DNA from 4 places in the Novosphingobium aeonii genome. Region 2 is predicted to be linked to each of the others. Evidence: riboswitches for the same ligand, from Rfam matches in the RefSeq annotation. Region 2 holds a riboswitch; each other region holds the start of a gene.
The links. Region 2 has a riboswitch for cobalamin ahead of ACLIMP_RS00495 (TonB-dependent receptor plug domain-containing protein). Riboswitches for the same ligand answer to the same signal wherever they lie in the genome.
Positions count from the first base shown of each region.

Region 1: another riboswitch for cobalamin. It lies ahead of ACLIMP_RS09340 (TonB-dependent receptor plug domain-containing protein); the one in region 2 lies ahead of ACLIMP_RS00495 (TonB-dependent receptor plug domain-containing protein).
Region 3: another riboswitch for cobalamin. It lies ahead of ACLIMP_RS14555 (TonB-dependent receptor domain-containing protein); the one in region 2 lies ahead of ACLIMP_RS00495 (TonB-dependent receptor plug domain-containing protein).
Region 4: another riboswitch for cobalamin. It lies ahead of ACLIMP_RS21200 (TonB-dependent receptor); the one in region 2 lies ahead of ACLIMP_RS00495 (TonB-dependent receptor plug domain-containing protein).

Region 1 is NZ_CP176832.1:1,903,132-1,911,023, forward strand. Features, by position in the region: gene ACLIMP_RS09325 (NAD kinase) at 36-815, opposite strand; gene ACLIMP_RS09330 (bifunctional diguanylate cyclase/phosphodiesterase) at 959-2,287, shown strand; gene ACLIMP_RS09335 (peptidase) at 2,284-3,780, opposite strand; gene ACLIMP_RS09340 (TonB-dependent receptor plug domain-containing protein) at 3,784-5,802, opposite strand; cobalamin riboswitch at 5,986-6,230, opposite strand; gene ACLIMP_RS09345 (S10 family peptidase) at 6,384-7,892, opposite strand, start outside.
Region 2 is NZ_CP176832.1:88,210-96,101, reverse strand. Features, by position in the region: gene ACLIMP_RS00510 (FAD binding domain-containing protein) at 1-412, shown strand, start outside; gene paoC (aldehyde oxidoreductase molybdenum-binding subunit PaoC) at 409-2,607, shown strand; gene ACLIMP_RS00500 (cobyrinic acid a,c-diamide synthase CobB) at 2,604-3,908, opposite strand; cobalamin riboswitch at 4,041-4,232, shown strand; gene ACLIMP_RS00495 (TonB-dependent receptor plug domain-containing protein) at 4,398-6,335, shown strand; gene ACLIMP_RS00490 (DUF1636 domain-containing protein) at 6,335-6,742, shown strand; gene cobT (nicotinate-nucleotide--dimethylbenzimidazole phosphoribosyltransferase) at 6,739-7,785, shown strand; gene ACLIMP_RS00480 (histidine phosphatase family protein) at 7,782-7,892, shown strand, end outside.
Region 3 is NZ_CP176832.1:3,026,877-3,034,768, reverse strand. Features, by position in the region: gene ACLIMP_RS14565 (hypothetical protein) at 1-274, opposite strand, end outside; gene ACLIMP_RS14560 (cell wall hydrolase) at 397-1,542, opposite strand; cobalamin riboswitch at 1,760-1,960, shown strand; gene ACLIMP_RS14555 (TonB-dependent receptor domain-containing protein) at 2,063-3,895, shown strand; gene ACLIMP_RS14550 (ABC transporter substrate-binding protein) at 3,892-4,842, shown strand; gene ACLIMP_RS14545 (FecCD family ABC transporter permease) at 4,839-5,807, shown strand; gene ACLIMP_RS14540 (ABC transporter ATP-binding protein) at 5,804-6,583, shown strand; gene ACLIMP_RS14535 (M3 family metallopeptidase) at 6,656-7,892, opposite strand, start outside.
Region 4 is NZ_CP176833.1:1,330,640-1,338,531, forward strand. Features, by position in the region: gene ACLIMP_RS21190 (T6SS phospholipase effector Tle1-like catalytic domain-containing protein) at 1-1,049, opposite strand, end outside; gene ACLIMP_RS21195 (DUF2322 family protein) at 1,265-1,609, opposite strand; gene ACLIMP_RS21200 (TonB-dependent receptor) at 1,743-3,785, opposite strand; cobalamin riboswitch at 3,961-4,203, opposite strand; gene ACLIMP_RS21205 (tRNA (cytidine(34)-2'-O)-methyltransferase) at 4,335-4,787, opposite strand; gene ACLIMP_RS21210 (hypothetical protein) at 4,951-5,205, shown strand; gene ACLIMP_RS21215 (cytochrome c biogenesis protein DipZ) at 5,242-6,981, opposite strand; gene msrA (peptide-methionine (S)-S-oxide reductase MsrA) at 7,138-7,848, shown strand.

The DNA.
Region 1 (7,892 bases), 1.6 Mb from region 2:
TTTCCACAGGGCAGGCGCCCCATTCGGGCAATTCCTCAGACCTGGAACTGCTCCGCGAAGATGCGTTCCTCCAGCGTGAAGCCGGGGTCGAACAGCAGGGTGAGTTCCTTCTCGGGATTGGCGACGATGCGCACGGTCCGCACGTCGCGCACTTCCTTCTGGTCGGCCACGGCGGCGACCGGGCGCTTGCCGGGTTCCCGGATGCGGAATTCCACTTCGGCGCTTTCGGGCAGGATGGCGCCCTTCCAGCGGCGCGGCCGGAACGGGCTGAGCGGGGTGAGGGCCAGCATGCGCGATCCCAGCGGCAGGATCGGGCCGTTGGCGGAAAGGTTGTAGGCGGTCGATCCCACGGGCGTGGCCACCAGCACACCGTCGCCCACGAGTTCCTCCATGCGGACCTTGCCGTTGATCGTCACTTCCAGCTTGGCGGTCTGGCGGGTTTCGCGCAGCAGCGAGACCTCGTTGATCGCGTAGTAGACGAATTCGCGGCCATCGTGGCTGGTGGCATGCATCTGCAGCGGGCGCACCGGAACCTCGTGAGCTTCGGCGATGCGCTCGGCGATGGCCACCCCGTCATGCGGGCCGTTCATGAGGAAGCCGACCGTGCCCAGGTTCATGCCGTAGACCGGCTTTATCACGTCGCGGTCGAGCATTTCGTGCAGGACGTGGAGAAGAAAGCCGTCTCCGCCGACGACGACGAGAATGTCCGCCTCCACCGGATCAACCCAGGGGTGCGAGCGGCGAAGCTGCGCGGACCCGAGTTGGGCCTTGGCGCTGTCCGACACGATAAGCGCCAGTTTCGGTTCGTCAGCCATCGAATTCCCCAGCAACATTTCGTCCGGCGGGATCGGTCAAGGCCCGGATTGCGGGCACCTGTCCCATTTTCATGCGGTTTTTCACGCTGCGGACCTTTCGAATTTTGCATCGTTTGGCAAGGGCTTTGGCTATAGCGGGGGCGATGGTTGAAAGACGCAAGGGGCGGCCGCAGCGCCATGCCCGCAGGCTCGAGGACAGGCTGACCGGAATTCCCGGGCTCGATGCCGTGCGCGAACGGATCGACGCATGGCGCGCCGATGCCGAAAGCGCGCCGCAACATGCTCACGTCCACGCCATGCTGCTGGCCCTGCGCCGGCTCGACGCCATCAACATGGCCTATGGCGAAACGGCCGGTGACGGCGCGCTTGAGGAAGTGGCCAACCGCGTGGCCCATTTCGCGGGTGAGGAACTGGACGGCCCGTGGCTGCTGGCGCGGGCGGGCGGCGGTTCCTTCGTGCTCGTCGCCAACGAGGCGTGCAGCCGGGAACGCTGGCAACTGGTGGCGGACCAGCTTGCCGATGCCATCGCCCGGCCGATCGCGCTGCCGACCGGCGTGCTGCGCCTCTCGCCCCGTATCGCGCTGATCCGCGCGCTTACGGAGGAAAGCGTCGATTCGATGCTCGACCGGCTTGGCCACGCGCTTCACGATGCGCAGGACCAGACCGCCACGCGGCTGGGCTGGGCGGATGGCGAAGTGACGCCGCCGGGCCGTTCGGCGGCGCAGCTCGAAGCGGACCTGCTCGGCGCGATCGACCGGGACGAGATCGAGATCCTGTTCCAGCCCCAGTTCAGCCTCATCGACGATTCGTTGACCGGGGCCGAAGCCCTGGCCCGCTGGAATCACCCCCAACTCGGCCGCATCGGTGCCGGTGCGCTCTTCGCCATTGCCGAGCGGGCGGACCATATCGGACCGCTTTCGCGCCATATCGCGGCCAAGGCTCTGGCGGCGGCAGGGGGCTGGCCGGGGAACCTGCGCCTCTCGATCAATGTCACCCCGGCCGACCTCGCCTTCGGCACCTACGTTCGCCAGATGCTGGACCTGATCCGCGAAAGCGGTTTCCCCCCCCGGCGGCTGACGCTGGAGATCACCGAACAGTCCCTGATCGCCGACGTTACCCAGACGGCGCAGATGATGGCGGAATTCTCCTCGCAGGGTATCCGCATCGCGCTTGACGATTTCGGCGCCGGTTTCTGCAATTTCCGCTATCTCAAGGTCTTGCCGATCCACTATCTCAAGCTGGACCGCGCGATGATCGACGGCATCACCACCGACAAGCGCGACGTGGCGGTGCTGCGCGCCATCGTCGCCATGGCGAAGGCGCTGGACCTCGAAGTGATCGCCGAGGGTATCGAGGAAGAGGCCCAGCGCAAGGTCGTCGCCCGTGAGCATTGCGCCTATTATCAGGGGTTCCTGCGCGCGCAGCCGATGTCGACGGCGATGTTCGCCAAGCTCGCCCGGGTGGAAGCCTAGCGAGATCCGGCGGGGCGTCTGCGCCGGCGCCAGCGGCGCCAGTCGCGACGGACCTTGTTCCATGCCATCCACGTCCCCGTCGCGCAGACGAGAGTGACGGCGGCCAGCAGGGGAAGCACCACGAGATCCCACCAGGGACGCTTGCGCAGCACCGGGAAGTCCAGGCTGTGCAAGCCGTCCTGGAGCCAGCGGTAGCTGCGCCCGTTGCGATCGAAAGCGCGCAGCAACTGGCCGGAGGCGGCATCGATGTAGAGCCGCGTCTGTTCGCCGTCCTTCAGCACCGCACGCCAGACCGGCAGGCGGGCGGGGGACTTGCGGCCGTAATAGTAGGCGTCCTCCTCAGCCAGCAGGTCCAGCGAGGCGAGCTGCGGCGTGCCCGCCAGCGCCGCGCGCAGTTCCTGCTCGCGCAGGGGCGCGGCAGTTCCCTTCGCGTCGAAGCGGCGGGTCTCGCCATCGGCGTTCACCGCGAGGAGGAACATGCGCCCGCCGAGCGGCGCGGTCTCGATCCGCACCGCGGTACCGGCCAGTGGTTGTGAGACCTTCGTAGCGGCGGAAAGGGCGCCGCGCATCTCGCTCCAGCGCGGCGTGCCGGCAAGACGCTGGCGCTCTGCGAAGCCGCCCATGCTGTCGAGCAGGCCCCATGGGTTCATGGATAGCAGTCCGCTCGCCGCCCATGTCAGCGTCAGCAGGCCGAAGAACAGCCCGAACACGTGGTGCCACCACCACAGGCCCTTGTAGGGCGATCCGATCGTGCCGTCTCGCCGCCGCCGCACGCGCACGATACCGGCCCAGATGCCGGTCATGGTGAGAAAGCATCCGGCCAGCGAGGTCCATATCACGACCTGGCTCCACAAGGCGCCGTCCTGCCGCAGGATCGTGGGATAGAGCCAGTGCGGCACCGCGCCCAGCCAGCCCCAGAACCGCTGGAACCGCGTGGTCCGCTGCACCACTTCGCCCGATGTGCCGGAGATGTAGATTTCGGTTCCGGCCGGATCGCCATAATCGGCGCGGTAGAGCGGGGCGTTGCGGCGATAGGTCTGGACGGTCCACTGGTCCATCCCGGTTTCGGTCGGGGGCTGGGCGGACGAGGCGATCCCGTGGCCTTTCGCGAAGTCGGCGGCGATCCGGCGCAATTCGGTAGGCGAGGGCGGCCCGAGCGGGCGGCCGGTTTCCAGGTCGAAGGCGGCGGGCGTGGTTCTCATCTGCGGGATCGGGCGAGCCGCCGATGCGGCCGGAACCACGCGCAGCACCGGGCGACCGGCGCGCATTTCCACGCGCGCCGAAGTTATCGGGAGGTCTGCGGGAATATCCACCGCTCCCAAGGCGGCCTGCGCCGGCAGGCGCAGGGGCGCGAGCCCCCGCACCTGCGCTCCGGGTTCGAGCCTCGGATAATCCACGTAGATCATCACGAAGCCGGACAGGCACCACAGCGTCATCAGCAGGCCGACGAAGACGCCGAGCCAGCGATGCGCGATCAGGACAGCGCGGGGCATGGCCTAGAAGCTCAACCCGTAGCTCACCCGCAGCGTGCGCGGCACACCACGGTTGAAGTAAAGGAAGCGGCTGTTGCTCCCGTCAAGCGTGCCGGCATCGGTGACGGCGGAGGCATAGCCGCGCGTGGCATAGGCCTTGTCGAACAGGTTCTCGACATTGACGCCGAAGCGATTCCGGCGCGCCTCGCCGTCGACGTAGAAGTGGCCGCCGAGATCGACGAGTACGTAGTTGCCGTAGTTCATCCGCCCGAAGCCCGATGCGGTGGACCAGACATCGCCGATCCAGTTGACCGCCAGGTTGGCGCCGAATGGCCGGTCTTCCGGGGAATAGGCCAGCGTTCCCTTGGCATATTGCGCGGGATTGCGGTCCCGCTGGACCGAACTGCCCTCATTGCGGACGCGGGCATGAGTGTAGCTTGCCGCGAGGCTCCAGCCGCTTTCCAGCTGCGCCGTCACTTCCGCTTCGGCCCCTTGCGAACGGACCTTGTCGCGCACGTTGATGTAGGTGCCGTTGGGATAGGCCGGATCGTCGTAAGTCGAATCGATGAGGTCGGTGATGCTGCGGTTGAAGTAGGTCGCCTTCCAGCCGAAGCGGACACCCGGCAGGGTCGCCGCGCCGCCCAGCGATGCGTTGAGATTCACGCTGTGCTCGGGCTTGAGGTTCGGGTTGCCGGTTTCGCAGCAGGGGTCGTTGCCGTAGAGCTGGGAGGCGTCGGGCAGGACGAACGAGGTGCCGCCATTCGCCTCCACATAAAGCGCTTCGGCAAAATCGTAGCGGCCCGAGACGTTCCAGATCGTCTTCCTTGCGCCGTCCGTGCGGTTATGCCGCAGCCCGGCGGCGATCCGGCCCTTCGAGGATATCTCGTCGGTCGTGCGGATCTGCGCGATGGCGGCGTGGACCTGTTCGCTGGTCGGCGCGATCAGCAGCACGTCGTCCCGGCCGGAGAAGTTCTGGAAGTCGTAGCCCAGCAGGTACTCCAAACCCCGGTGCGGATGCAGCTTGACCACCGCGCTACCGCCCCAGTCGCGGTAGCCCCAGAACGTGCCTGCCGGGTAGATCACTTGCGGATCGTGATCGGGAAGCGAGTTGCGGATCTGGATGTAGGCGGTCTTCCAGTCGTGGAAATAGCCCTTGAGGAAGAACTGCACGGTGTCGCTGCCGGTATAGTCCAGCCGGGCGCTGGCGATCTCCTCGTTGCGGTCGTTCCGGCTCTCGCGGATGCGGGTGGGCGAAAGGTTGTCGAGCTTCGCCTCGGTGTGTTGGTACTGGAGATTGAGCGCGAGATCGGGGGCGAGGTCGTACTGGTACTTGAGGCCTGCGGACCACAAGTCGTAGCCGAGCCGGCGATCGGTAAGGCTGGGCTGGTAGGCGCTGTAGGGCATGTATCCCTCGGAGCGGTTGCGCGAGGCATAGGCCACGAACCGATGCCCGCCCGCCGCGCCGCGCAGGTAGCCGTCGAAGCTGGTGCCGCCCCACGAATCGACCGAGGCGTTGACCTGCCCGTTGAAGTCGTCCGTGAAGCCGCGCGTCACCACGTTGATGATCCCGGCCGAGGCCTGGGTGCCGTAGAACAGGCTCTCGCCGCCGCGCAGCACCTCGATCCGCTCGATCATGCTGGCGGGCAGGGTGTCGTTGGGCGAGGTACTGCCGTAGAGCCGGTTGTTCAGCCGGATGCCGTCCATCGTCCAGAGCACGTCCTGCGTGCGCGAACCCTGCAGCGAGACATCGACGTAAGTGAACGGCCCGTTGCGGCCGCGAATGTAGAGGCCGGGCACCGAATCGAGCGCTTTCACCACGTCCACTGCGCCGCTGTCGCGAATCTGCCTGCCCTCCACGACGGCCATGTCGTTGCCGTAGCGGGAAAGTTCCTGCGGCAGCGTTTCCTCAAGGCTCTGGCCGGTGACGACGATGGCGCCGTCCTCGCCGTCGCCGTCGGCGCGTTCCCCGGCGAAAACCGGCGTGCTCCAGGCGAGCGCCAGCGCCGCGGCAAGCGCCGCGTGCGAAACCTTTGCGAAATTCATCTTCATTCCCCTGCCGGGCGCCAGCGATCCGAAGCAGGGGACTGCCGTTTGCGAACGGCCGGCGCACCGACCGGCCGGGCGCCCATGGAAAGGCGACCGTTCAGCGCACCGTGCGGCCCCTGCCGCTCGTTCGTCGCTCAGACGGAGAAATCACCGTGCCCCGGCCATCCCCTGGACCAAAGCAAGAGCGACCGGACGCCGGCAGGTCTCCTGGCTCACGGGTCATCGCTTGATGCACGGCCTTCCCAGGCCTCGCAGGATTTAGCGTCCGGCCCAGTGGCTGCGGCATGGGCGCCTTGCCCGCCGCGTGATGTACATCGCGCTCGCCGCTTACAGTTGCAGGGACAGCCTCGGATTCGAAGGCGGCAAAGCCCTCTCACCGCGTTCCCTATTAAGCCTCTTTCGAGGCACCGACGCGATCATTCGCCCGGCTCGTCAGACGAATCCGGGCGGAAGCGCTGGTAGCGGGCGATGCGGGCGGGGGCAATCCTCCATGCGCCAGTCACCGCCGCGGCGTTCGGGATGGAGGGAAATCGGGGGGAGAGCGGGGCGGCGGATCGTCGCCGCCCCGCAAGAGGATGTCAGCGCGCGCCCTCGGCGTAGTAGCGCTCCATGTCGAGGCGCATCTGGTGCAGCGCCTCGGGGTTCAGATAGACCATGTGGCCTGCCGGATAGTACTTGAACTGCAGGTTCTGGCGCAGCGCCGGCGCCAGCATCATGTGCTTGAGGTCGCGCTCGGTCGAGAAGAACGGCGTTGCCATGTCGTAGTAGCCGTTGAGCGAAAGCACGCGCAGGTGCGGGTTGATGCGCATCGCGGTGCTGAGGTCTGCGGTCACGTCGGCGACGTTCTGTTTGCGTCCGGCGGGCGGCTCATGCGTCCAGTCCCAGTCCACCGGGCCGCCCTCGCGCGCGCTCAGGCGGTAGTCGAGATCGGTCTTGTAGCCGAGCGTGGTGGTCAGCTGGTCAAGGAAGCTGCCGACATAGAGGCCGCTGATCGCGGTGTCCGAAGGGTCGTACTCGGGGCTTTCACCGGCCGCATCGGCATCGAGACCCTTGTAGCGGCCGTCGAAGCGACCCACCGTCTCGCGCCCGCCGCGCAGCAGTTCCTTGCGGAAACGGCCGAGATCGACGCGCAGGTTCGCCTGCTTCACATAGTCCACCGAAAGGCCGGTGAAGCGGCTGAGCTGGCGGGCTACGGCGTCTTCCTCTTCCGGGGTGATGTCCTGGCCCTTGGCGAGCGCGGCGGCATAGGCGCCGTTGGCGAACTGGCGGGACTGTTCGACGAACTCGTCCACGGTCGCCGGACGATCCGCCACGCGGCCGTGATACCAGGCGACGGCGGCATAGGTGGGCAGGTAGCCGACGTAGATATTGTCGAAGCCGCTCTGGCGGATGCCGTAGTTCATGATCGACGAAAGTAGCACCACGCCGTTCAGCGCCATGCCGCGATCCTCAAGCTGGTAGGCCAGCGCGCCCGAGCGGGTCGTGCCGTAGCTTTCGCCGAAGATGTACTTGGGGCTGCCCCAGCGCGCGTTCTTGGTGGTGTAGCGGATGATCGCCTTGGCGAAGGCATCCACGTCCTGGTCCACACCGTAGAAATCGGCAGGCTTGGCATCGCCCAGGGCGCGCGAATAGCCGGCGCCCACCGCGTCGAGGAAGACCATGTCGGTGCTGCCGATCAGGCTGTCGGGATTGGGGCCGACGTCGAAGGGCGCGGGGCGGACGGCTTCGGGGTTGCCGGTGCGCACATGGTCGGGCGCGAAGCTGCCCATGCGCAGCCAGAGGCTCGCCGAGCCGGGGCCGCCGTTGTAGAAGAAGGTGACGGGGCGGTTTTTGCCCGGCGCGGTATAGGCGGTGTAGAACACGCTCGCGGTGGGCTTGCCCTGCGCGTCGCGGATGGTGAGGGTGCCAGCGGTGGCGGTATAGGCGATCGCCTTGCCGTCGACCCGGGCGGTGCCCTTGCTGGTCTTCGTCACTTCTTCGACCGGGGCGCTGGCCCAGTTCGCGGCCACCGCTTCGGCGGTCTTCTCGGCGTGCTGCTTGGCAGCGTCGGGAGCGTCGGACTTCTGGGCCAGCGCCGGCTGGGCCAG
Region 2 (7,892 bases):
TGCGGGCGGCAAGACGCGCAGCATTCCGGTGGCGGAATTCCACCGCCTGCCCGGCGATACCCCGCATGTGGAGAACGCGCTCCAGCCCGGCGAGCTGATTACCGCCGTGACCCTGCCCGCCCCGATCGGCGGCAGCCACTTCTACCACAAGGTTCGCGACCGTGCTTCCTATGCCTTCGCGCTCGTCTCGGTAGCGGCGGTGCTGAAAGCGGACGGCAGCGGCCGGGTCGCCTTCGGCGGCGTTGCGCCGAAGCCGTGGCGGGTGGAGGCTGCCGATGCGCAATTGCCTGCCGGTGCCGGCGCGGCGGCACGCGCGGCTTTCGCAGGCGCTCGCCCCACGCACGAGAACGCTTTCAAGATCACGCTGGCCGAGCGCACGCTGGCGGCTCTCATCGCGGAGAACAGGGCATGAAGTTCGAAACGCCCGCAGGCACCAATCCCATCGATGCGATGAAGGTGATCGGCAAGGCCGTCGACCGCGTGGACGGCAGGCTCAAGACCACCGGACAGGCGCCCTATGCCTATGAGCACCGGGAGGTGCCGGGCAAGCCCGCCTATGGCTTCGTGATCGGTGCCGGGATCGCCAAGGGCCGGATCGCCACGTTCAACGCGGACGATGCGCGGCGGATGCCGGGCGTTCTGGCCATCGTGTCGGCGGAGAACGCGCAGCCGCTGGGCAAGGGCAGCATGAACACCGCCAAGCTGCTGGGCGGGCCCAATATCGATCATTACCACCAGGCCCTTGCCGTGGTGGTGGCGGAAAGCTTCGAACAGGCGCGCTCTGCCGCCAATGCGGTGCGGATCACGTATGAGCGCGCGGCGGGACGCTTCGATCTCGCCAAGGAGAAGCCGGGCGCCCAGCCGCTGACCGGCAACGATGCCGATACCCACACCGGAGACTTCGCGGGTGCTTTCGCCGCGGCTCCCGTGCAGATCGACCAGACCTACACCACGCCCGATCACAACCACGCGATGATGGAGCCGTTTGCCACGATCGCCTGGTGGGAAGGCGATGCGCTCACGCTCTGGACCTCGAACCAGATGATCGCCTGGAACAAGCGGGAACTGGCGGCGACGTTCAAGATGCCGCCGGAGAAGGTGCGCGTGATGTCTCCCTATGTCGGCGGCGGCTTTGGCGGAAAGCTGTTCCTGCGCGCCGATGCGGTGATGGCCGCGCTGGGCGCCAAGGCTTGCGGAAGGCCGGTTAAGATCGCCTTGCCGCGCCCGTTCATGGTCAACAATGCCACGCACCGTCCGGCGACGATCCAGCGTATCCGCCTCGGCGCGACGAAGGACGGCAAGCTGACCGCCATCGGCCACGAAAGCTGGTCCGGCGATCTGCCCGGCGGCGGGCCGGAAGGGGCGACGCAGCAGACCAAGCTGCTCTACGCCGGTGCGAACCGCCTCACCGCCCTGCGGCTGGCCGAACTCGACCTGCCCGAAGGCAACGCCATGCGCGCGCCGGGCGAGGCGCCGGGGCTCATGGCGCTGGAGATCGCGGTGGACGAGATGGCCGAGAAACTGGGCATGGACCCGGTGAAGTTCCGCGTGCTCAACGATACGCAGGTCGATCCCGAGCATCCCGAGCGGCCGTTCTCGCAGCGCAACCTGGTGCGCTGCCTCGAGGACGGCGCGCGGCGTTTCGGCTGGGACCGGCGCAGCGCCAGACCGGCGCAAGTGCGTGACGGGCGCTGGCTCGTCGGGCTCGGCGTGGCGGCGGCGTTCCGCAACAACATCAACATGACTTCGGCGGCACGCGTGCGCCTGTCGGGTGACGGCATGGTCACGGTGGAGACCGACATGACCGACATCGGCACCGGCTCCTACACCATCATCGCCCAGACCGCGGCGGAGATGATGGGGCTGCCGGTGGAGAAAGTGCGCGTGAAGCTGGGCGATTCCTCGTTCCCGGCCTCGGCGGGCTCGGGCGGGCAATGGGGCGCCAACAGCGCGACTTCGGGGGTCTACGCGGCCTGCGCGAAGCTGCGCGAGATGGCGGCGCAGCAACTCGGCATGGACCCGCAGGCGGCCGAATTCGCCGATGGCGAGATTCGCGCGGGCAACCGTTCGGCACGGCTGGCCGATGCCGCGAAATCGGGCGAACTCGTTGCCGAAGAGACGATGCAGTGGGGGGATCTCGCCAAGAAGTTCCAGCAATCGACCTTCGGCGCGCACTTCGTGGAAGCGGCAGTGGATTCCTATACCGGCGAAGTCCGCGTGCGGCGAATGCTGGCGGTCTGCGCGGCCGGGCGCATCCTCAACCCCAAGACCGCGCGCAGCCAGGTGATCGGCGCGATGACCATGGGCGTGGGCGGCGCGTTGATGGAGGAACTGGCGGTGGACAAGCGTTTCGGCTTCTTCGTCAACCACGACCTTGCCGGATACGAAGTGCCGGTCCACGCCGACATTCCGCATCAGGAAGTGGTGTTCCTGGACGAGGCGGACGACAAGGTCTCGCCGATGAAGGCCAAGGGCGTGGGCGAACTCGGGCTTTGCGGCGTGGGGGCGGCAGTGGCCAACGCGGTCTACAACGCGACGGGCGTCCGCATTCGCGACTATCCGATCACGCTGGACAAGCATCTCGCGAAGCTGCCGGCGATTGCCTAGCCGAAAAGTGCCGCGATCAGTTCCGGCGCCGACGGGAAATAGAAGTGCATGTAGCTCGCGGTGAGCGAGCCCTGCCGGAATATCCGCTCGCCCTTGCGCCCGTCCGGCGTGCGGGCGAGCGCTGCGGGTTCAAGGCCGGTTTCCAGCATGGAGTAATGGAACGTGTGGCCGCGGACTGCGTGGCCGCCGAGTTCGGCTTCCTGCATGCCCAGTGCGGCAAGCCGGGGCTGCATCCTGGCCTGCGCAGGCAGCAGGCCCAGCATCGGCGCACTCGTGCCTGATGCGTCCTCCAGCCGTTCGCAGGCGTAGAGCATGCCGCCGCACTCGGCGAGGATCGGGCGTTCGGCCAGGAAATGCTCCCGTATGGCCCCGATCATCGTCCGGTTCGCGGTGAGCGCACAGAGGTGAAGTTCGGGATAGCCGCCGGGCAGCCAGAGCGCGTCGCATTCCGGCAGCGCCGTGTCGCGCAGGGGCGAGAAGAATGACAGCCGGGCGCCCGCGCTTTCGAGAAAGGCGAGGTTGGCCGGGTAGATGAACCCGAACGCCTCGTCCCGGGCCACGGCGATGCGCCGGCCCGCCAGCGAGGGCGGCGGAGCGGCGCAGCGGGGCGCGGCCGGAAAGGACACCGGTTCCGGCAGCCACAGGGCGCTTTCGGGCAGGAGATCGGCGGCGCGGTCTATCCGCGCTTCGATATCGGGGACTTCACCGGCCTGTACCAGTCCGAGATGACGTTCGGGCAGGCCGGCACCCTCGTCGCGTCGCATCGCGCCGAGCCATTGCACGCCTTCCTTCAGGCCGCGTTCCAGCAGTTCGGCATGGCGTTCGCTGCCCACGCGGTTGGCGAGCACGGCGGCGAGGGTCACATCCTCGCGGTAAGTCGCCAGACCGTGGACGAGCGCGCCGAAAGTCTGCGCCATGGAGGAACCATCCATCACCGCCATCACCGGAAGGCCGAAATGCCGGGCGAGGTCGGCGGAGGACGGGGTGCCGTCGAACAGGCCCATCACCCCTTCGACAAGGATCAGGTCGGCCTCCAGCGCCGCTTCGTGCAGCAGCGCGCGGCACTGGTCTTCGCCGCACATGAACAGGTCCAGCTGGTGGACGGGCGCGCCGCTGGCGATCTCGTGGACCATCGGGTCGAGGAAGTCCGGCCCGCACTTGAACACCCGCACCCGGCGCCCGGCACGGACATGGCGGCGGGCGAGGGCGGCGGTCACCAGCGTCTTGCCCTGTCCCGAGGACGGCGCGGCGACGAGCAGGGCGGGGCAGGCGGTCATCGGGCAGCCACCGCGCGGAGGCACGGATATCGCCCGGACGGAAAGGCTCGGCAGTGGTGCATGATGGTTCGGTTCCCCCCTTCCGGCGGCCGGACCTATGGCACTTCGCAAGGCTGCGCAAGCAGCGCGCTCTTGCACGCCAGACCGCCACCCGATAGGGCCGCCGCTGCGACAGGTTCCCCGCGAGGGGATCAAAAGGGAACGCGGGTTCAAGACCCGGGCTGCCCCTGCAACTGTAAGCGGAGAGCCGTGCGGCCATTTCGCCATTGGGGGTGCAAATCCCTGAGAAGGCGGCCGAAACGGCATTGACCCGTGAGCCAGGAGACCTGCCTGCCGCAGTCGTTCTTCGACCGGACAGGGTGAGCCGGGCGAACGGGGCTATCCTCGCGCAACGACAGCCACTGCCGTGCCGGCTCCCGGCGCGAAAGGGCCTGTCGTCGCCTGCCGAACGACTGCCGCCTTTCGCGTGAGTGCCGACCCGGCCGGGTTCGACGCTCGCTTGAAGGACATGCCGTGAACTGCCGAATACCCGCCGCCAGCACCCTTGCTCTTGCGCTGGCCTGTCACCCTCTCGCGGCGCTGGCCGAGGAGGCCGATGCCGCGTCCTCCGGCGAGCGCATCGTCGTTACCGCGCTGCGCACGCCGGTTGCGGCCGACCGCGTGGCCGATACTGTCACCGTGCTGGACGAGGCGCAGATCGTCGCCGCCCAGCCCATCGCGCTGACCGACGCGCTGCTGCGCACGCCCGGCATCAGCCTGTCGCGCAACGGTGGCTACGGCACCACCACCTCGCTGCGCATTCGCGGCGCCGATGCCGGGCAGACCGTCATGGTGATCGACGGGATGCGCCTGTCCGATGCCTCCTCGACGGCGGGGGGATACGGTTTCGCCAACCTGTTCGTCGACGATATCGACCGCATCGAGATATTGCGCGGCCCGCAGTCCATCCTGTGGGGCAGCGATGCCATCGGCGGGGTCGTCAATGTCAGCACTCGCCGTCCCACCGAGCCGCTGGAAGGCAGCTTCGCGCTGGAGGCCGGAACCCACGATACCGTTTCGGCCCGCGCCGGGATGGGAGGCACCTCCGAGGCGATCGACTGGCGGATTTCGGCCTCCCGCTTCACCACCGACGGCATCTCGGCCCGCTCCAACGGCACCGAGGACGATGGCTACCGGCGCAGTTCCGCAAGCGGCACCATGACCTTCCGCCTTGCGCCGGGCGTCTCGCTGGACCTGCGCGGCTACTGGTCGGATTCGAAGAACGATTTCGACGGCACCTCGGGCGATTCACGGGCCTATGGCCGGACCGGGGAATGGTCGGGCTATGCCGGGCTCAATTTCGAACTGGCGGGCGGCAGGCTGGCCAACCGCGTCGCCGTGCTCCAGACCGAGACCGACCGCGAGAACTACGACCCCGCGCGGACGATCCGCCCCATCACCTTCGACGCCCATGGCCGCGTGCGCCGCTTCGAGTACCAGGGCACTTACGCGTTCGCGGACGAGGTGCAGGTCGTGTTCGGCGCCGAGCGCGAGGAGCAGCGGATGACCACCGCCTCGCCCTCCAACAGCACGGCGGCCTATGTTCTCACCCCCACCACGGCGGATACGGACAGCGTCTACGGCGAACTGCGCCTGACACCGCTGGCCGGGCTGACGCTCAACGGGGGCGCGCGCTACGATCACCAGTCGCGCTTCGGCGGCAGCACGGTGTTCAGCGCGGGCGCGGTCTATACGCCCAACGCCGGCGCCACGGTGCTGCGCGCCAGCTATGACGAGGGTTTCAAGGCGCCCTCGCTCTATCAGCTGTTCAGCCTCTATGGCGCGGCGGATCTCAGGCCCGAGAAGGCCAGGGGCTGGGAAGTGGGCGCGGAACAGGGTTTCGGCGAAGTGCTGCGCCTTTCCGCGACTTGGTTCGAGCGGGACACCGACAACCTGATCGATTTCGCCTATTGCCCGACCAGCGGCGCCCTGCCGGACGTGTGCTACGTTCCCGGCACCACGACATCGCGCTTCGGCTATTACGCCAACGTCAAGGCGAGCCACGCGCGCGGGCTGGAACTGGCGGCTTCGGCCAGATGGGGAATCCTCTTCGCCCAGGGCAACTACAGCTTGATAGAGGCGGAGGACCGTACAGCGGGCAGCAGCACTTACGGCCGCCAGCTCCAGCGCGTGCCCCGGCACCTCGCCAATGCCGAGGCCGGCGTGGACCTGCCGCAGGGCCTGCGCGCCAGCGTGGCCGCGCGCTATTCGGGCGAGAGCTACAACGCCGCCACCGGCACCGCCATGCTCGGCGACTACTGGCTGGTGGACCTGCGCGCGCAGTGGCAGGTCAGGGAAGGCCTGATTCTTCAAGGACGTATCGAAAACGTGGGCAACGAGAATTATGAGACCGTGAGCGGCTACGGCACGCTCGGCCGCACCTTGTACCTCGGGCTGAGGAGCCGGTTCTGATGCTGCGCCCCGTCGAACCCGGTCCCGCCGTGCTGGTGTGCAGCACATGCCGCCACTCCGCCGAGACACGCGATGACGAAAACGGCCAGCGCGGCGGTGCGCTGCTGGCCGAGGCCATGCGCGACGTGCAGGCGGCGGAGCCCGACCTGCAGGGCGTTGCCGTCCACGAGATGCCCTGCCTCTTCGCCTGCCAGCGCCATTGCACCGTGGCGATCCGGGCGCCGGGCAAGCTCGGCTATGTGCTGGGTGACTTCGCGCCGGACGAGCAGGCTGCCCGTGCGATCCTCGAATATGCCGTACGCCATGCCGCCAGCGAGGAAGGCCAGGTGCCTTATCGGGAGTGGCCGCAGGGCGTGAAGGGCCACTTCATCACCCGCACTCCGCCTGAAGGTTTCATCTGCTCATGATCCGTTTCGCCGATCCTGCCGCCTTCGCGGCGTCACTCGCCCGGCTTCCCGCGCCCGATGCGGCGGCTACCGAGGCCGCCCGCGCGCGCCAGTCGGAACTGACCAAGCCGCTGGGCTCGCTCGGCCGGCTGGAGGAGATCGCGGTGTTCATGGCCGGCTGGCAGGGCCGCGAACGTCCGCGCGCCGATCTGATCCGCGCCGTGATCTTCGCAGGCAACCACGGCGTCGCCGCACGCGGGGTGAGCGCCTATCCGCCCGAAGTGACGGTGCAGATGGTCGCCAACTTCCGAGCCGGAGGCGCGGCGATCAATGCGCTGACCGCGGCCTGCGGGGCCGAACTTGCTGTGGTTCCGCTCGATCTTGACCGACCGACCGGCGACATCACCTGCCTGCCCGCCATGAGCGAGGCGGATTGCCTGGCCGCGCTCAACGCCGGTGCGGCTGCGGTAGCGGCGGATACCGAACTGCTGTTCGTGGGAGAGATGGGCATCGGCAACACCACGCCTGCCGCCGCGCTCGCCGCGCAGGTCTTCGGGGGCGAGGCGGCGGACTGGATCGGGCGAGGCACCGGGCTCGACGATGACGGGCTGGCGCGCAAGGCCGCGGCGGTGGCGGCCGCGCTTTCGCTGCACGGCCGGCATTGCGGCACCGCCTTCGAGACCTTGCGCCGTCTCGGCGGACGGGAGATCGCCGCCATGGCGGGCGCGGTGCTGGCGGCGCGGCACTTGCGGGTGCCGGTCCTGCTCGACGGGTTCATCACTTGCGCGGCGATGGCGCCGCTGCTCGCCGACAATGACGCGTTTCTGGCGCACTGCCTTGCCGCGCACTGTTCGGCCGAAGCGGGCCATGCCCGCCTGCTCGATCGTTTCGGCCTCGATCCTTTGCTTCAACTGGGCATGAGGCTGGGCGAAGGCTCGGGCGCGGCGGTGGCGGCGCAGATCGTGCGTTCGGCGCTCGCCGCGCACAATGGCATGGCAACTTTCGCCGAAGCGGCGGTTGCGGGCAAAAATGCGGGCAGGGACGCGGAAACGGCGCAGGCGTGAGCGGGATCCTCGTCCACCTGATGCGGCATGGGGCGCCGCAGGAGCCGGGCCTGCTGCTCGGCCACCGCGACGATGCGCCGACCCCGGCGGGCGTGGCGCGCTGCGTC
Region 3 (7,892 bases), 430 kb from region 2:
CGAGGCGCGCGGCGGCGGCATTGGCGCGGGCATGGGAGGCGGCGGACAGGCCGTGGCGGGCGAAATGGCGCAAGGCTTCGGCGAAGATGCGCTCGTTCGCGGCCAGGGTGGCCGCATCCTGCTGCTGCGCGGTGGCGTGCCCCTCCGTCCGCGGCCGGCGCGTTCGGCGACGAGTGCCGTTGTCGTTGACCGCGCCGAGCGGCACGGATGGACACAGCGCTCGCACGATCACAGGACACGTCCCGCCTTTGGCGGCGGAGAAGCGGATTGCCATGGTATCGGGCCTCTTGTCTTCGGCGTTAGGGGGTGGTGCCGCGACCCCGTTATAGGATTGCAGGCGCTAAGCCTTAATGAGGGCGTATGGTTGCCGAAACCTTGAGAGGGGAATCGGGAGGTTTACTGAACCGGTTGCCCGATCCAGCGCCCGGAATTGGCATACTCGGGCCTGATCCCATGGGCCTCGGGCAGGTTCCTCGCCCGGTATAGCGCTTCGCCGCCCCGTTCGCGCACATCGCTGGCATAGGCAGGGACGGCGGCCTGCACGAGGGTGGCCGGAGCGGAGGCGGGCTGGATGGCGGTGTCCGGCCGGATCGGGGTTGCCGCCTCGAAGGCGCGCTGCACCGCGAGCGGGTCCAGCGCGGCGTTGGCGACCGCGCTGGCGGCGGAATCGTCATGGCGATGCGGCGCGGCGAGCGGCTCCCCGCCGAAGTAGGCGAAGCGGAAGGCCGAAGGGCTCCCCGCCGGTCCGCTCAGGGCATAGAAACGGTGCGCGCCGATCGTCGAGAGATAATGGAGGCTCGGCGCCCAGTAGGGATTGACCTGGACGGTGTGGTAATGCGTGGCCAGGCCGACCGGCGCGTAGACGTAGCCGGAAAGCGCCGCGCGGGCGACTTCCTGCGCACGCTGCCAGAAGAAGCGCTGCGGCGCGCGTGCCAGCGACCCGTCGCAGGTGAAGGAGAACTGGCAGCCGGTCGAGCGCTCGGAGCCCTGGTAGACCACGCCGCAGACGGTCTTGGGATAGGCGGGATGGGCCAGCCGGTTGAGTACGACCTGCGCCACCGCGCGCTGGCCGGCATCCGGCTCGCTGGCGGCCTCATAGTAGATTGCGGCGGTCAGGCACTGGAGCGCGCGGCTGCGGTCCACCCCGGAATTGTCGATGCGCAGCGCGCGGGCGACCGGGCCGGGGCCGGTCACGCCGTCATCGGCATCGGAATGAATGCCTTCGCCGATCCTGAGCACCGGTTCTTCGGCATCGAGATAGTAGAAGGCCGAACCGGGGAAGCTGGCTCCGGCCTGCTCGAAGGGCATCGGCAGGACCGTCTGTTCGGGCGACCGCGCATCGGCGATGGAGAATTGCTGCCAGGAGCCCGGCGAGGCGAAGGCGGGCAGTGCCACGGCGGCCAGTGCGGCGAAACCCAGCGACCAGCGCCGGCGCGCGCGGCGTGCGACATGTCGCCGGCCGCCGCGCGCGAAGTGCCCGCGGAAATCGCGCGGACGCGCTTCCCAGGGTTCGAGGCAGGCAGGAAGGGCGGCAGCGGTCACGAATAGTCCTCTTGGCGCGTCCTTTCGGGGGACGGGCGCATCTTGCGCCTAACCCGCTTTGCGGCGCGCGGCATCCCTGCAGATCGGCACGTCCCGAAGCGGTACAGGCCCTGCCGATAGCCTTAATGGCTTAAGAGAATCTTCCGGTTTTCCCGGCGGCGATACCTGGCGCGGCCTTTACCGGCACTGCTTGCCAATCCTCGCGCCGGACAGTATCGGCGCAAGCGACGTCATGGGTGGCCCGGAGCCGGGCCCCAGGATTGGAACCTGGTGGGAATTTCGGCGAAAGCCCGAAGCTGCCCCCGCAACTGTGACCGGGGAGCGCCCCCTCCACGCGATGCCACTGGGTCAAACCGGGAAGGCGGAGGCGGCGCGGCGATCCGGAAGCCAGGAGACCTGCCCTTGACGGTCGTTCCGCAGCCGGGCGGGGTGTCCCGGCATGCAGCGAGCACGCGCGCATGAGGAAAGGCGCGCGTCTCCGCCATGGACGGCAATGTCGTTCAAGGTTGGAGGAATTACCGTGAAGTATCTGTTTCTGCTGGGGACGGCCCTGTCCGTCGCCACTCCCGCGCTGGCGGACGAAGCCGCAAACGATAGCATCGCAGCGGACGGCATCGTCGTCACCGCGACCCGCACCGAGACCCCGGTGAGCGAGATCGGCCAGTCGGTCTCGGTCGTCACCCGCGAGGATATCGAGCGTACCCAGGCGGTCACCGCCACCGATGTGCTGGCCCGCCTGCCGGGCGTGACCTTCACCCAGTCCGGCGGCTTCGGCCAGCCCGCAAGCGTGTTCATCCGGGGCGCCGAGAATGCGCAGAGCCTCGTGCTTATCGACGGTGTGCGCATCAACGATCCGGGCGATGTCGGCGGCGGCTTCGACTTCGGCAGCCTGACCGTCGGCCAGTTCGACCGTATCGAAGTGGTGCGCGGCTCTTCCGGCGTTCTCTGGGGCAGCCGCGCCATCGGCGGCGTCGTCAACCTCATCACCGCGCGCCCGACCGAGCAGTGGACCGCGCGCGGCCAGGCCGAATATGGGTGGCGCGACCAGAAGCAGCTCGGCGCCTCGGCGGCGGGCAAAGTGGGACCGGTCGGCCTGACGCTGGGCGGCAACTGGCTCAAGGGCGACGGCTATTCCGCCTTCGACGAGCGCCTCGGCGGTAAGGAAAAGGACGGCTTCGAAAGCAAGAGCGCCAATGCCCGGGCCGAAGTGGAACTGGTAAGCGGCCTGTCCGCCGACGCCGGGACCTACTGGACCAAGGCCAACTACGATTACGACAACACCGGCGCCGATGCCCTGAACGTGGGCATGAAGCGCGACACGGTGGGCTATGCGAACCTTCGCTATAAGGGGCTCGACGGCCGCCTGACCGCGCGCGTGGGCTACGGCCTCACCGACACCCGCCGCATCTCGGACGACGCGGTCTTCGGTCCCTACACCACCAACGGCCGCGCGGACCGCTTCGAGGGGCAGGTTTCCTTCAGCCCGATCGACATGGCCAGCATCCTGCTGGGCGCGGAGACCGAGAAGCAGAAATTCTCGAGCGATTACGCGAAGGACTCGACCTCGATCGACAGCTACTTCGGCATGCTGACGCTGCGTCCGGTCACCGGACTGACCCTGAACGGCGGGCTGCGCTACGACGACAATTCGGACTTCGGCCACAAGACCACGTTCTCGGCCAATGGCGCCTGGGTGATCGGCGGCGGCGAAAGCGCGCCGATCCTGCGCGCCAGCTATGGCGAGGGCTTCAAGGCGCCGTCGCTTTACCAGCTCTATACCAATGGCGGTTTCCGCGCGCTCGATCCCGAGACTTCGAAGTCGTGGGACGTGGGCGTCGAGCAGCCCTTCGCGGAAGGGCACGGGACGTTCTCGGTCACCTATTTCGACCGCAAGACCAAAAACCTGATCGACTACGATCTGGCCGAATGGAACTACTACAATGTCGGCCGGGCCCGCGCGAAGGGCGTGGAACTGGGGATGCAGGTGAGCGACTGGAACGGCTTCGACATGAGCCTTTCCGCCACGTACCTCGACGCCACCAACGAGGACACCGGCAAGCAGCTGGCCCGCCGTCCCAAGACCAACCTCTACGCCAGCCTCGACAAGCACTGGTCGGACGGCTTCCGCCTCGGCGCGGACCTGCGCGTGGGCGGGGGGCGCTATGACGACGTGGCGAACACCTATTATCTTGGCGGCAATGTCGTGGTGGGCCTGCGCACGGCTTATGACGTGACGCGGAACATCCAGCTCTATGGCCGGGTCGAGAACCTGTTCGACGAGCACTACGAAGTGGTGCGGACATACGGCACGCCGGGCCGCGCGGCTTATGCCGGGGTTCGGGTGAAGATGTGATCCGAGCGCTTTCCCTGACACGGTCGGGACGGGGAAGGCGCAAGGCCCGCCTGCTCGCCGCCGCGCTGGCTCTTGCCGGCCCGGTGGCGGCGCTGGCGGGATGCGGGGGCGGCGATGCGGCCGACGCGCCCGGTTCCGCGAAGGCCAGTGGTCATCCCACGATCGTCTCGCTCAACCCCTGCACGGACGCGATCCTTGCCGAAGTGACAGGGCCGGGCCAGTTGCTGGCGATCTCGAACTACAGCCACGATCCCGAGAGCAGTTCGATGCCGATGGAAGCGGCGCGTCGTTTCAGGGCGGTTTCGGGATCGGTGGAGGAAGTGGCGAGGATCGGCCCGCGTGTCGTCGTCGCCAGCGCCTTCCTCGATCCCGCAAGCGAGGCGGCGTTCCGGCGGCTGGGGTTCGAGCTGGTCAAGGTTCCGATAGCCTCCGACCTTCGGGCCGCGCGCGAGCAGGTGCGCCAGCTTGCACGGCTGGCCGGGCATCCCGAACGGGGCGAGCGGCTGGTCCAGCGGATCGATGCGGCCGTGGCCCGAAACGCGCCGCCTGCCGGAATGCGGCAAATTCCGGCACTGGTGTGGGAATCCGGTGGACTGGTGGCCGGAGACCGGACCCTGATCGTTGACATGATGGAGCACACCGGCTTTACGAATATTGCCGGCGCGCGCGGCCTCTCCCAGGCCGATTATCTGCCCTTGGAGCATGTGCTGGCGGACCCGCCGCGCGTGGTCTTCGCGGTAGGCGATCCGCTCGCCGAGGAGGACCGAATGCTGCATCACCCGGCGCTTTCCGCGCTGACCAGTACCCGGCGTTTCTTGCTGAGCCGCTCCATCCTGTGGTGCGGGGGGCCAACCATTCCGCGTGCGCTCGACGAACTCGCGGCGGCGCGCCGGGCGCTGGCCTCGCCGGAGCCATTGGGCGATTGGACTGTTTCCCTCAGACCATGAACCTGCGTTTTGTCCTGCTGCTGGCTCTCGCGCTTTGTGTCGCGGTGCCTTTGTCGCTGCTGGCGGGCCGCGTTTGGATCAACCCTTTTTCCCCGGAACTTCAGAACGCATCGATCATCCTCGTGCAGCTGCGACTGCCGCGCGCGGTATTGGCGCTGGTGCTCGGCGCCGGGCTGGGCGCGGCGGGGGCGGCGATGCAGGGCTACCTGCGCAATCCGCTTGCCGACCCCGGCCTGTTCGGCATAGCGCCCGGCGCGGCGCTGGGCGCGGTGCTGAGCTTCTGGACCGGCTATGCCTCGGCGCCTTGGATGCTGCCGGTCTTCGCGCTGGTCGGCGCGGGCGGGGCGATGACCCTGCTGGCGCTGATCGCCGGGCGCGGCGGCGGTGTGGCGTTGTTCACGCTGGCCGGGCTCATGGTTTCCAGTCTTGCCGGCGCACTGATGAGCCTTGCCATCAGCCTCTCCCCGTCGCCTTTCGCGATGAGCGAGATCGTTACCTGGATGATGGGCTCGCTGGCGGACCGTTCATGGCGGGAGGTCTGGATTGCCATGCCGCTGACCCTGGGCGGCATCGGCGTGCTGATCTACGCGGGGCGCGATCTCGATGCGATGACCCTGGGGGAGATGGCCGCCCGCTCGCTCGGCGTGGAGCCGCTGCGGCTTCAGGCGCTGATGATCCTGGGCGTGGGCCTGATTGTCGGTTCGGGCGTGGCGGTGGCGGGCATCATCGGCTTCGTCGGCCTGATGGTGCCGCATCTCGTGCGACCGATGACGGACCGCAAGCCGTCCTCGCTGCTCGTGCCTTCCGCGCTGGCGGGCGCTTTGCTGCTGCTCATGGCCGACTGTCTCTGCCGCATCCTGCCGCTGACCGGCGGCGAACTGCGGCTCGGCATCGCGCTCAGCCTGCTGGGCGCGCCGTTCTTCCTGCGCCTGCTGCTCAGGATGCGCCAGGGCATGGTGGCATGAGCTTCGGCGCTGACAAGGTCACTGTCGCCGGGCGGCTGGAGGATGTCTCGCTCAACTGCCGCCGCGGCATGATAACCGCGATCTGCGGGCCCAACGGCGCGGGCAAGTCCACGCTGCTTTCCGTGATCGCGGGGCTGCTCAAGCCCGATGGCGGCCGCGCCGTGATGGGCGGGCGGGCGCTTTCCGCGGTATCGCTGGCGCAGCGCGCGCAGTGGATCGGCTACCTGCCGCAGACGCCGGAAGTGGCCTGGGATGTCTCTGTCGAAGTGCTGATCTCGCTCGGCCGCCTGCCATGGCGCGGTGCTCCGGCCGCCGAGACGCAGGAAGCGATCGAGGACGCCATCGCCGCGATGGACCTTCAGGACTTGCGCCACCGTCCGGTCTCCACCCTTTCCGGCGGCGAACGCGCCCGCGCGCTCATGGCCCGCGTGCTGGCTACCCAGCCCGGCTGGCTGCTTGCCGACGAACCTTTCGCCAGCCTCGACCTTGCGCACGGTGCGGCGCTGATGCAGCGCTTCCGCCAGCAGGCGCGGGCCGGGAAGGGCGTCGTCCTCGTGCTTCATGATCTGGCGACGGCGATGAACCATGCCGATCAGGTGCTGGTGCTGGCCAAGGGCCGGGTGGAGGCCGAAGGCCCGCCCGAGATGGCCCTCTCGCGCGAGGTCATCAGCCGCGTGTGGAACTGCCCGGCGCACTGGCTGGGCGACCCCGGCGAACGCGCCCTCTCGATCGGCGCGCCGGCACCGCTGGCGGTGGATTTCCGGCAGCAGTTCTAGGCGGGGTCGGAATGAAACAAAAAACGCCGCCCCGTTTCCGGAGCGGCGTTTCGTGCATGGATTATCCCGGCGTTACTGGGCCTTCGGCGCCAGACCGCGCGCTTCCAGCATCGGTTCGACCTTGGGGTCGTGCCCGGTGAAGTCGCGGTAGAGCTGGGCGAAGTCCTTGGTGTGGCCCTGGCCGAGGAACGACTTGCGGATGTGGTCGCCGTTGGCGCGGGTCATGCCGCCGTGCTTTTCCACCCAGTCCCAGCCGTCGTGTGCCAGCATCTCGGTCCAGATGTACGAGTAGTATCCGGCCGCGTAGCCGTTATCCCAGATGTGGCGGAAGTAGGGCGTCTTGTAGCGCGGCGGGATCAGGTCGGTGTTGAGCCCGGTCGCGGCCAGCGCCTTGGCTTCGAAGGCCATCGGCGGCTGCGCGGCTTCCTCGGGGGAGAGCTGGTGCCACTGGATGTCGAGCATCGCCGCCGAAAGCGTTTCGCCCAGGCCCAGGCCCTGGTTGAAGGTCTTCGCCGCCTCGATCTTGGCGATCAGGTCCGAGGGGATCGTCGCGCCGGTCTGGTAATGCTTGGCGTAGTGGTTGAGCACGGCGGGGATCGTCGCGAAGTTCTCGTTGAACTGGCTGGGGAATTCCACGAAGTCACGCGCGGTGTTGGTGCCCGAGAGCGAGGGGTACTTCTGGCTGGCGAAGAAGCCGTGCAGCGCATGGCCGAACTCGTGGAACATGGTCTCCACGTCGTCGAAGCTGGCGAGCGCGGGTTCGCCATCGGCGGGCGGAGCGATGTTCAGGGTATTGCTGACCACCGGCTTTTCGCCCAGCAGGTAGGACTGCTCGACGAAGTTGTTCATCCAGGCGCCGCCCTTCTTGTTGGAGCGGGCGAAGGGATCATAGTAGAAGATCGCCAGCGACTTGCCGTCGGCGTCGAACACTTCATAGGCGCGCATGGTCGGGTGGTAGACCGGAAGGTCGGTGCGGCGCTTGAAGGTCAGGCCATAAGTCTGGTTCGCGGCGTAGAACACTCCGTCTTCCAGCGTGCGCCAGACTTCGAAGTAAGGCTTGATCTGGCTTTCATCGAGGTCGTACTTCGCCTTGCGGACCTTCTCGGCGTAGTAGGACCAGTCCCACGGCTCCAGCTTGATGGCCTGTCCGTCGGCCTTGGCGGCGGCTTCGAGCATGGCGGCCTCGCGGTCCTGCGTGGCGCGCAGCGCGGGGACGAAGCCCTTCATGAACTCCATCGCCTGACCCGGCGTCTTCACCATGCGGTCGTACATCTGGTACGTCGCGAAGTCGGGCGCGCCGAGCAGCCTG
Region 4 (7,892 bases), on a different replicon from region 2:
TCCTCGCTCTGGATCAGCGCCAGCCGGTCAGGCCCGAGGGCGTTGATCTCGTCGATCATCCACTTGAGCGACACATAGGCGAGGCTGTCATCGGGATAACCTCCTCCCACGTCCGAATGCATGCCGGCGAACCATACCTGCTTCAACCGCGAACCGGCCCGCAGACGCTCCGCCGCATTCCAGTCCCTGCACTCCTTATTGATGCCGGCATGCGCCCGCTGATCGGCGATTTCATCCCAGAGCAGCGGCCAGAAGCTGTCCCGCTCATCATCGAGCGCCAGCGCATGCCGTGCCACCTTGACCCGGCGATGCAACTCGTAATCGGTCATGGTGAGCGGCCAGACGTACTGATCGATACCGCGCGTGATCTCCACGATGGGCCCGCCATAGGCGGCCACGGTATCCCATACGCCCACGAACTCGATGTCCGGGAAACTCTCCGCCTCACGGTTGAAAGCCTGCCCCCGCAACCGGCGCCAGCCTTGTATGATCCTGTCCCTGAACCAGCGGACGGTCTGGAAAAGCCAGGGGAACAGGTCCGGCGCATTCTCGCCCAGGAAGCGCCGCACCGCATCGGCGCAATTGCGCTTCAGTTCGCGCTCGTCCTCATAAGGAACGATGCCCTGCGTGCAGATGAGCGCCACGAGAAGCCGGATCGTGAACGCGCCCCGGCTGAACCCAAAGGCATAGATCGTGTCGCCCTTGTCCGTTCCGGGATACTGGCCATTGTAGTTGCGGCAGACATATTCGTAGAGCCGCAGAAGATTGCGCTTCAGCCCGAAGCCGAAAATGCCGCCCAGAACCGCCAGGAAACGAAAACTCGAAGTACCTACGCCATTGTCGTAATAGGCAATCTGATCGGGGCCGCCGGGCCTCGATCCCAGATCGAGCGCATCATAGAGGCGATAGACGTTGGTGCGGAACAACGCGCGGCTGCTGTTGCCCGTGCCGTCCGAGAACACGACGATCCGCTTGGGCTCGGCAAGCGGCGCAGCCGCATCGGCACGCCGTTCCGGCGCGATTTCTTCTCCGGTAGGTGCGCTGGACACATTCCTGCCCCCCGATCGCTGTCATGAAATGACAATCTGCAAAGCCCCCGCTTCGCACACGACAATGAGTGACATTTCCAACGCGGGCAGACAACAGTAAACGCGCGATCGAATGGGAACTATACTTAAGATCCCATCCGTATGATTAACAATTCTTACTGAATAATTTGCACACAAAGGGAAACGTCAGGTCCAACCCCCGCCCGTACCTGCGATCAATGCCCGGCCGGAATGACCTCGATGCCCAGCCGGCCGCCGCGTGCGGCGATATCCAGCAGAAGGTCGACATTCGGATGTGCACCGGGACGCTCGCGTGCATCCGCGGTATGTTCGGCGAACACCACAAGGCCATGCTCGGCAGCAGCCGCATCCAGATGGTCGAACCGCTGCTTCAGGTAGTTGTAGACGGCGAGCGAACCCTGCTTGCCCGGCTGGTTCGATATGGAGGCCACCACGTTCCCCGCATCATCGACGAGGTCGATGCGTTCCAGGCCGTCTATCGGCGGCAATAGCTGAAGATTGTCCTTGAACGTCGCGCCCGGTTCGATTGCCGCCAGCATGTCTCTTGTTCCTGATTCACTGCACTCGCGGCGCTCTTACACCTTCTTCGAATGACCGCAATCGGTCCCGGAAGCACCACCTAGAACCACCAAGCAGTGCCGCGGCGCATGAGGGCCGCGGCACGCCCTGTCCTCAGAAGGTGTACCGCGCGCCGATCTTGACGGTGCGCGGCTCTATCACCCTGCTCAAGCGCCCGTCGACGGGACCTGCCGCATCGTAAGCCGGAATGTAGGATTCGTAATAATAGGCAATGTCCTTGTCGCGACTGTCGAGGATGTTGAGCACTTCGCCATATATCTCGATCCGGCCTCCCTTCCAGGCGGCACGGGCATTGACTACGGTGCTGCCGCTGTCCCGCACGCTGTTGTCCTCGACCAGAGGGTAAGGGCCGAGATGGCGAATGCGGATGCTCGTCTCCCACGGGTCCAGCACGATGGATGCCCCCGCTGACACTGCATTCTCGAAGGCGTTGGGAATGCGGTCGCCATTGTCGTATCGCGAACGGCTGGCGGTATAGTTGCCATCAAGCGCAAGCCAGGGCAGCGGCCGCCAGAAAGCGACAAGTTCGTAGCCATGACGCTTGCTGGCGCCGGTCGGCTCGACCGCGTTGGAATCACCGACGAAACGCAGTTCGCTTCCAACGTCGAGCCACCAGTAGGTTCCTGTCAGCGAGAAACCGTCTGTCTGGAAACGGGCGCACAGCTCCTTGCCGGTGCCGCGCACCAGAACAGGCACCGGCGTTTCGGCATTCACCGCCCCTCGCACATCGTTGGAGTGGAATCCGCGCCCCCAGTTGGCATAGAGTTCGAACTGCCGGGTAACTTCATAGGCCGCCGAGAACTTGGGCGAAACGATCGAATCGTGCCCGCTTCCCTCACCAAGCTCTTCCGCCGCTGCGTTTCTGGCGCGCACGGAATAGTGATAGTAGTCGCCCCGCAGACCGCCCGTCAGGCGCAGGCCCGCCAACGGCTGCCAGGTTGCCTCGCCATGGATCGCACCGGAAAGTTCCTCGACGTGATAACGGCCCAGCGAGTACAGGAATTCGCGACTTTCCGTGCGATTCACGCCAACGCTGCCGATATGGTCGAAGCGGTTCTCGGTGCCGATGGAGAGTTCCAGTTCCGGCGCCGGATTCCAGTGCTTGCGTGCCGTGAGGCCGGTAACCCAGCGCTTGTCGAACTGGTCGATCTGGGCGCTGGTCCCGTCGGGATCGACATAAGTCGGGTTTGAATACATGTTCCAGTCGTAATACTGGGCGTAGACGTTGGCGCTCCAACTCGCCTGCGTGATCCCCACATTGCCGACGAACCGCGTGGTCCGGCCGCGCGCCGTCGGGTCGGGCGAACAGAACACGTCGGCGCATATGTCGGAACCGACGATCCGCTCGGGAATCTGCTCGGTTGGACGCCATGTCGCGTGGTAGGCATGAAGCGAAGCCTGGAGCGCACCTTCGCCCAGCGGCATGCTGTACTTCGCAAAGCCCGCATAATGGCGCAGGTGCTCCTCCTGCTGCCACGGCCCGTCATAGCGCTTCGCCTGCCCCACCACCGTAAGATCGCCGGAACCAAGCCTTTTGATCGTGCCGCCCGCTGCAAGACGGCCGGTGCTGTACGAGCCCCCCTCAAGCGAAACCCACGGGCGGTCGAAGCCGGCGATCGTCGTCATGTAGGCCGTGCCCGCCAAGGCGAAATCGCCGCCGTCCGCGCGATAAGGCCCTTTGCGGAAGTCTTCACGCGCAACGATCTCCGGGATCAAACCGTTGAGATCGAGATACCCCTGCCCATGACCATGGGTCCGCAGGTTCATCTGCACGCCGTCGATATAGGTCGTGAAATCGCTACCATGATCGAGGTTGAACCCGCGCAGGAAATACTGGTTCGCCTTGCCGCTGCCCGAATGCTGGGCGGCGACCATGCCGGGAATAGCCTCGAGAAGTTCGGCCACGCGCAGCAGCGGACGGACCAGCAGGTCGGAGCCTGCCACGCTGCCTTCGCTGGCGGCATGGGCTTCGCCGATCTTGGTCTCTCCCCGGCCGAAAACCAGGATTTCGCTGTTGCCGCCATCCGAAGCCGACCCGTCCGAAGCCACTTCGCCGGCAAGAGCCGGAACGGAGGCAAGCGCGACGATCCCGCCCATGGCGAGGCGGGCGAATGCCGCCTTTGTGTTGATTTGCATTACAATTCCCCCGGCGCCTGCGACTGGGAGTGGAAGCGTGCCGTCCAAGACGGTCGGCACGCGCCATCGGCCGGACGCCCGAGGCGACCGCGACACGAACCGATGCGGCTTCCACCGCTCGTTCGTCGCTCAGACGGAAAAATTACCGGGCCTCGGCCATCCCCTGGACCAAAGCGAGAGCGACCAGACGCCGGCAGGTCTCCTGGCTTGCGGGTCATCGCTTGATGCACGGCCTTCCCAGGCCTCGCAGGATTTAGCGTCCGGCCCAGTGGCTGCGGCCAGGCTCCTTGGCCTGCCGCGATATGCATCGCGCTCACCGCTTACAGTTGCAGGGACAGCCTCGGATTCGAAGGCCGAAGCCCTCTCACCGCGTTCCCTATTAAGCCTCTTTCGAGGCACCGGCGCGATCTTGCCCGCCGCCTTCGAAAGAAGGAAACGGTTGCAGTCCGCTAACCCACGCAAGAAATGTGTTCAAGAGTGTATGGCAGGTGAGGTATTGTTACGGCGATGCTTTCGCCCGCCGCGCCGGGAAAGCGGGCCGGGTAGCCGTCACCCCGGCAAAGTCGCGGTCTGGCGAAGGGCTTCGCCAAGCGCGAGCGCGGCCGACGTGGCGAGATTCAGCGAGCGCACCTCCGGCCGCAGCGGTATGCGCACGCGCGCATCACAGACATCCGCCACTGAGGGGGGCACCCCTGCGCTCTCCTTTCCGAAGAGCAGGACATCGTCTACCCTGAATCCGAATTCATAAGCCGAATGGCTGCTCCTGGTCGTGAACAGCACCAGTCTGCTCGGCCCGATATCGGCCCTGAAGGCATCGAAGCTGGCGTGTCGTGTAATCGTGACATGGTCGATATAGTCCATGGCAGCCCGCCTTACGCGCCGATCGTCCCATACGAAGCCCATCGGCTCGATAATATCCACGCTCGCGCCCAGGCACGCGCCAAGCCTCAGCACGGCGCCGACGTTTCCGGCAATCTCGGGTTCGAATAGAGCAATACGCATCCGGACCGATTGGCGGCAAGACAGCGGCCATGCAAGCCCTTCGGCAGTTCCCGGATAACGAGGCGGGGCGGCGCCCTTTCCGGCCTGTGCCGCAAGTGGCGGATATTGCGGGAATAAAGCCGTTGTGCAACCTAGGGCATCCGAAACCTTGAAGGACCGAGGGATGCCCACGATACAGGACAAGCGACACGACTTCCTCTGGCTCGTCCAGCTCTGGATGCAGCGCGAACGGGATATCGCCGGATGGACGGCAACCTGCGGCGATGCGGTTGCCGCCAGCTATCGTATCCCCGCATCGATGACCGCGCGCGACGCCGCGCACGATTTCCTGTCCTTCAACAGCGCTTCGTTCCGTGGCGGCGTGGAGAACGAATGTCCCGCCTGGATGAACGCGCTGGAAGATCCTTCCTACGGCTGAGCCCCGCATGACGGGCCGAAACGGCGCGCCGCCTCCTCAGCCGAACGTGAAGGCGAAGGCCTGCACGCCCGGATCGAGGAACTCGATGGTGAAGGTCCGGTCGGTCACGGTGCCCTGCTGGCGAACCAGTTGATAGAGCCGCTGCGTGGTCACGGTGCCTTGCCCGGCCGCGTCCGCGTCCATGCCGTGATCGCCGCCCGGAGCCTTGCCGTCCACGGTGACGCGGAAGCGGACCGGGCGTCCTTGCGGCCCCGGCCCCAGCACGAGATGAAGATCGCGGGCATGGAAGCGGAAAGCGATACGCCCGCCCGCCGCATCCAGCGAGACGAACTCCGGCCCGGCGGTCCACGATCCCGCAATTCCCCAGTCATTGCGGCCGGGCAACTGCCCCAGCACATAGCTGTGGGGCCGGTCCGGCACATAACCGCCCGCCGAAGCGAAACGTTCGCCTCGTGAATAGCCCAGATAGGTTTCGGGCGAGCGATTGGTGGCCTTCTGCGGCGCCTCGCCCACGCCGGAGCCCTTGACCGCCACGACCTCCAGGCTGGGCGGGGCATTGCCGTTCTCGGCCAGCAGGCGCTGGATGACTCTTTCGGATTCCGCGTAATCCCCCTCGCCGAAATGATGATAGCGGATCCGTCCCTTGCCATCGATGAAGTAATGCGCGGGCCAATAGAGGTTCTGGAAGGCGCGCCAGATCGCGCGATCGTTATCGAGCGCCACTGGATAGGAAATGCCGAGATCGCGTATCGCGCGGCTCACGTTCGCCGGGTTCTTCTCGAAGGCGAATTCGGGCGCGTGAACGCCGATGACGACGAGCCCCTGATCCTTGTACTTTTCCGCCCATGCACGGACATAGGGAAGCGAGCGCAGGCAGTTGATGCAGCTGTAGGTCCAGAAATCGACGAGGACCACTTTCCCACGCAGCGCCTCGGCGGTGAGCGGCGGCGAATTCATCCATTCGCTCGCCCCTGCCAAAGACGGAAACGCGCCTTCGTCTCCCAGTTCGGCCCGGCCGGCGCGCATGGCCGAAGCGGCAGGCGTACCGGGGCGGAACTTGGCGAGCAGCCTCTCTTCGACTTGCGCCGTGCCCGAAAGCGAAAGGCGGGTGAGAAGGCCGGTATCCAGCCCCAGCGCGATCGTGGCCACCCCGGCGAGCACCGCCACGCCCAGCACGCGGCGAACACCGTTACCAAGGCCGATGGATCGCTTCATCGCCGCAAACACCTTCCCGCCCACCAGCAGCGCCAGCGCCAGCGAAGTTGCCGCGCCCAGCGCATAGGCGAGCAGCAACAGGGAGGTATGCGTACTGGCGCCGTTCAGCGCCGCTCCTGTCAGGACAAGTCCGAGCACCGGTCCCGCGCAAGGCGCCCAGAGCAGCCCGGTGGCAACCCCGAGCAGGAGCGACGCGGAGAACGTGGCGGAGGAGCCGCCCACGTCTCCTTCCGCCGAACGGGACAGCCGCGCGCCCATCGCCACCAGCGGCCGGGTCGCGCGATCGGCCAGCGACGGGAAAAGCAGCAGCAGGCCGAACAGCGCAAGCACCGCCAGAGCCACGATCCGCCCCAGGCCGTTGGCCTGAACCGCCCAGCCCCCGCCCACGGCCGCCAGTGTGGCAACGCCCGCGAATGTCACCGCCATGCCGATCAGCATGGGCAATCCGCTGCGCAGGAACGGCTGATCGGCCCGCGCGAAGACGAAGGGCAGAACCGGCAGGATGCAGGGGCTGATGATGGTCAGCACACCGCCCAGATAGGAAAGGACAAAGAGGATCATCGGCTGTTTCCTCCAACATGAAGCCTGCCGATCAGGCGCATCGGCGCATGAACCTGCGCTGTCCGCGATCGCATCGGAAACTATATTTTCGCGCCTGCATCTTTCCGGCTTTCCGGGACGTATCTTCCGGTACTCGAACTTTGCCGGGAGGACGAAATGAAGGCTTTTCCTTGCAGGCGACCGCTCCTCGTATTCATTGCCTGCGGCCTCGCCGTCGCGGCGCCCATTCTGGAGAGCCGCTCCACTGCGGCCCCGCAGCGCGCAGCCGTGCAGGTTCCCGCCCCTCTCCACGACAGTCCCAACCCCGCCAGGAGCGAAACCGCCGTTATTGCCGGTGGATGCTTCTGGGGAATCCAGGGTGTGTACCAGCACGTCAAGGGCGTGCGCAGCGCCGTGTCGGGCTACTCGGGCGGCGACCGCACGAACGCAAGCTACGCTGCCGTCGCAAGCGGGCGGACCGGACATGCCGAAGCGGTGCGGATCACTTTCGATCCGGCACAGGTCAGCTACGGAAAGCTGCTGCAGATCTTCTTCACCGTGGCCGCCGACCCGACCACGCGCGATTTTCAGGGACCGGACCACGGCACGCAGTATCGAACCGCCATTTTCCCGCAGTCCCCCCGGCAGCAGGAGATCGCCCGGCGCTATATCGACCAGCTTGCGGCCGCCGGCGTCTGGAAGCGGCCGATCGTCACGCGCATCGAACCGTTCAAGGGCTTCTACCCCGCCGAAGCCTATCATCAGGATTTCCTGACGCTCCACCCCGATTCCGCCTATATCCGCGCGAACGACCAGCCCAAGATCGCCGCGCTCAAAAGGGCCTTCCCCGCGCTCTATCGCAGCACGCCCGTCCTTGTCCGGCCGTGAGCCGGCAGGCGGCGAGCGACAATCGTTGATCTCCTCGCGGCGAA